Regions from separate parts of the Streptomyces sp. NPDC048496 genome, predicted to be linked through region 1. Evidence: riboswitches for the same ligand, from Rfam matches in the RefSeq annotation. Region 1 holds a riboswitch; the other holds the start of a gene.
What was found. A riboswitch is a leader RNA that binds a small molecule or an ion and turns the genes downstream of it on or off. The one in region 1 is predicted to bind cobalamin.
Positions count from the first base shown of each region.

Region 2: it holds a riboswitch for cobalamin, as region 1 does, so the genes downstream of both, ACGFSA_RS13150 (prenyltransferase/squalene oxidase repeat-containing protein) here and ACGFSA_RS12695 (cobalamin biosynthesis protein) in region 1, are expected to answer to the same signal.

Region 1 is NZ_JBICXB010000009.1:121,434-123,628, forward strand. It holds partial or broken gene ACGFSA_RS12690 (cobyric acid synthase) at 1-181, opposite strand, end outside; gene ACGFSA_RS12695 (cobalamin biosynthesis protein) at 178-1,158, opposite strand; cobalamin riboswitch at 1,306-1,437, opposite strand; gene ACGFSA_RS12700 (hypothetical protein) at 1,590-1,823, opposite strand; gene ACGFSA_RS12705 (anion permease) at 1,836-2,195, opposite strand, start outside.
Region 2 is NZ_JBICXB010000010.1:27,203-29,397, reverse strand. It holds gene ACGFSA_RS13155 (MBL fold metallo-hydrolase) at 1-1,002, shown strand, start outside; cobalamin riboswitch at 1,034-1,168, shown strand; gene ACGFSA_RS13150 (prenyltransferase/squalene oxidase repeat-containing protein) at 1,276-2,195, shown strand, end outside.

The DNA.
Region 1 (2,195 bases):
TCGCCTGCGCGCGTCCGATCTCCGCGCCCTCGCGGGTGACGAACGAGTTCAGTGACATGTTCTGCGCCTTGAACGGCGCGACCTTCACGCCCTGGCGCACCAGCCACCGGCAGATGCCTGCCGTGACGACGCTCTTGCCCGCGTCCGACGTGGTTCCGGCGACCAGCAGTCCGCCGCTCATGTCCCGCTCCGTCCCGCGGCCGGACGCCACCCCGGGGGCGACCACCGTCCCGCGATCAGCCGGCCCGCCGCGCACACGCCGAGAGCCAGCACCCCCACCCGGCGCGACAGCCGCACCGCGCGCTCGATGTCCCCGGTCTCCACCGCACGGCCGGTCGCGCCGTTCAGTACCGGCCGGTGCTCGACACGCCCGCCGTACGCGAGGGTCCCGCCGAGCCGTACGCCGAGCGCCCCCGCGAACGAGGCCTCCACCGGACCCGCGTTGGGGCTCGGATGCCTGCCCGCGTCCGCCCGCCAGGCCCGCAGCGCTCGACGTGGCTGCCCCCCGGCAACCACGGCGAGCGCGGCGGTGAGCCGGGCGCCGGGCCAGCCCGCGACGTCGTCCAGGCGGGCCGAGGCCCAGCCGTAGCGCAGATGGCGGGGCGACTTGTGCCCGACCATCGCGTCGAGGGTGTTGACGGCGCGGTAGGCGACGAGTCCGGGCACGCCACCCAGCGCGCCCCACACGAGGGCACCCACCACCGCGTCCGAGGTGTTCTCGGCCACGGACTCCACCACGGCGCGCGCGATCTGCGGCCCGTCGAGGGAGTGCGGGTCGCGCCCGCACAGATGGGGGAGGCGCTCCCGGGCCAGCTCGATGTCACCGGCGGTGAGCGCGCCGCCGATGGCGCGCGCCTCGCGACCCAGCGAGGTGCCGCCGACGACGGACCAGGTGGCGGCCGCGGTCAGGGCGACGGAGACGGCGGGATGACGGCGTACGGCATGGGCGGCCAGCGTGGCTCCACCCGCAGCGCCTCCGGCGCAGACCAGGGTGTGCAGGGTGCCCCACCCGCGGTGGTCGCGCCACAGACGCCGTTCGACGCCCGCCGCGGCCCGCCCGAAGGCGGCGACCGGATGCCCCCGGCGGGGATCGCCGAGCAGCAGATCGCCGATCAGGCCGGCGGCGGCGCCGTACGCGAAGATGCGGTCGGCTCGCACGGCTCAGCCGGCCGCGCTGCCTCGAAGGACCCTGGTACAGCCGGCTCCTGGTGAGAGCGGCACAGAAACGGCGGACGCACGGCAGCCGGGCATGGCGATATGTCCTCACTCAGGGTCCGCGCCCTGGTTCGACGTGACCGGCGGCGAGAGTCTCCTGGCTCCCGGATCCGCAGTTCCCCCGGCCTTCCAGCCCGCATGCGCGGGCCGTGACTTCCGGTGTGGGGGACTGCTCCCCGGTGACAGTGGCGGGACCGCGCCGGATTCGCACCGGCTTCCTCTGCTGTCGCCGTAAATGGCTCCGGCAGTCCACCACGCTCCGCGAACGCCCGTCAACCTGGCGTTGACCTGCGGCGGTGCAGTGTGCGCAGACGCACATCGGGCCGGACACACGCGAGGTGTGTCCGGCCCGATGAGGGAGTGCGGGAAGGGGCTCAGGCGACGATCAGATAGATCCCGTACGCGACCGAGGCCGCGCAGAGCCCGAAGCAGAGGTACGCGCCCGCGCGGGCGAGCACCAGGGAGCCTCCGGTGGAGCCGCCCTGCGCGGCCGGCTCCGGCTGCTTGGAGAGGCCGACGATGCCCAGGGTGAAGAGGCCCACCAGTGCGACGGTGACGACGAGCGAGACGCCGAAAACGGAGCCGAGGGCTGCCCAGTCGATGTTCATGGTGATCTGTCCTTACACCGTGGCGGGCCGCGCCGGATCGGCGGCGACGGTTCCGGGCTGGGCCGGGATGGTGGTCTTGAGGTCCGTGGTCGTGTCCACTGCCGGGGCGACCGCGGCCGCCCCGGCGGGCGGCGGCGGGGTGACGGCCGCGATGGCGGTGGTGATGACACCCGCCGGTTCGGCGACCTCGCCGGTGGGCGCGACATCGTCGTGCCCGACCGGCTTGCGCCGGGACAGCAGCCAGATCGCTCCGGAGCCCGCGACGAGCAGGACGGCGACGACGGCGACACCCCAGGTGCCCTGCTTGGTGAGGAACTCCGCGCCCGCGCCGACCAGACCCGCGGCCGGCAGGGTCAGACCCCAGGCGACGAA
Region 2 (2,195 bases), on a different contig from region 1:
TCCATCAAGGTCCCGATCCCGGACAACCCGCTCGGCCACACCCTGGTGCATGTCCTCGACACCGACCGCGGGCCGGTCCTCGTCGACACCGGCTGGGACGACCCCGACGCCTGGGACACCCTGGTCGCCGGAGTCGCCGCCGTCGGTGTGGACATCGCCGGCATCCACGGCGTGGTCATCACCCACCACCATCCCGACCACCACGGACTCTCCGGACAGGTCCGCGAGGCCTCGGGGGCGTGGATCGCGATGCACGCCGCGGACACCGCGATCGTCCGCCGCACCCGTGAGTCCGAACCGGGCACCTGGCTCACCTACCTCGCGGCGAAGCTCGCCGCGGCCGGCGCACCGGAGGAGCACCTCGCCCCACTGCGCGCCGCCCGCACGGGCGGCCGGATGCGCACGCTCCCCGGACTGCGCGCCGCCCTCCCGGACCGCGAGATCGTCCCCGGCGAGCTGCTCGACCTCACGGGCCGGCGGCTCCGGGCGATCTGGACGCCGGGCCACACCCCCGGCCATGTCTGCCTGCACCTGGAGGAGGACCATCCGGCCGATCTGCCCGGCCGCGGCCGTCTCTTCTCCGGCGACCATCTGCTGCCCGGGATCAGCCCCCACATCGGGCTGTACGAGGACCCGGACGACGCGACGGTCACCGACCCCCTGGGCGACTACCTGGACTCGCTGGAGCGCATCGGCCGGCTCGGGGTCGCCGAGGTGCTGCCCGCCCACCAGTACGCGTTCACGGACGCGGCAGGGCGCGTGAGGGAACTCCTCGACCATCACGAGGAGCGGCTGACCGGGCTGCTCGCCCTGCTCACCACCCCGTTGACGCCGTGGCAACTGGCCGAGCGGATGGAGTGGAACCGGCCCTGGGAACAGATCCCGCACGGCTCGCGGAACATTGCCGTCTCCGAGGCGGAGGCTCATGTGCGCCGACTGGTGAAGCTGGGGCGCGCGGAGGCTGTGCCAGGCAGCGGGCCGGTGACGTACATCGCTGTGTGAGGCAGCCCTCCGCCCGGGGCGAGCGGGCTACCTCCCGGTAGAGTGTGCGAGTCGTCATCATGCCCGTTCAGGGGGAAGCCGGTGCAAATCCGGCACTGACCACGCAACCGTGAGCCGCTGACACAGCGGTGAGTCGGGATGCCCTGTCCGCGGTCGTGACCGGCTCGCGTCACCGGAACCCCGGTGGCCGGCACCGTCGAGGAATACGGGGCCGGAGCCTGGTGCCTGAGTGTGCCTGTGCCCGGTTCCCCACCAGGAGAGGCTCAGCCCGCCATGACCGTACGCCGCAGCGCAGCAGCGCTCGCCGCCACCGCCACCGTGCTCTGTGCGGCCGCTGCCCCGGCCGCGGTCGCGGCGCCGTCCGCCTCCCCCACCCCGTCCGTTGCGCTGCCCTCCGGGCTGTACGGCACCAAGGACCCGACGTACGACGGGGTCTGGCGGCAGTCGCTGGCCTTCCTCGCCCAGCGCGTCGAGGGGGTCGTGCCCGCGGCGAAGTCGGTGGACTGGCTGATCGCCCAGCAGTGCGCGAGCGGCGCCTACGCCTCGTACCGCGCCGATGTCTCCAAGCCGTGCGACGCCAAGACCATGCTGGACACCAACGCGACCGCCGCCGCGGTGCAGGCGCTGGCGGATGTCGGCGGGCACCGCGACATCGTCAACAACGGCGTCCGCTGGCTGAAGTCCGTCCAGAACGAGGACGGCGGCTGGGGCTACAACGCGGGCTCCCCCAGCGACGCCAACTCCACCTCGATCGTGATCGGCGCGCTGGCCTGGCAGGGCCAGCGGATCGGCGACATGACGAATCCGGGCGGCAAAACCCCGTACGACGCGCTGCTCGCGCTCGCGATCCCGTGCGGCGGCCCGGACGGCGGCGCGTTCGCGTACCAGCCCGACAAGGCCGGGAAGCTCGCCGCGAACGCGGACGCCACAGCGGCCGCCGTGCTCGGCTCGATGGGCAAGGGGCTGGCCGCCGGGGACAACGCCGCGGTCGAGGGCAAGCCGCCGGCCTGCCGGAAGGGCGACGTCGTCAAGCCGGAGCAGGCCGCCCAGAACGGCGCGTTCTACCTCGCGGGCGCCCTCGCGAAGAACGGCAACCACCTGAACCTGCCGCCGATGCCGGGCGCCGACGACACCACCCCGCAGCCCGACTTCGGCAACACCGCGGACGCGGTCGTCGCCCTGGCCTCCGCGGG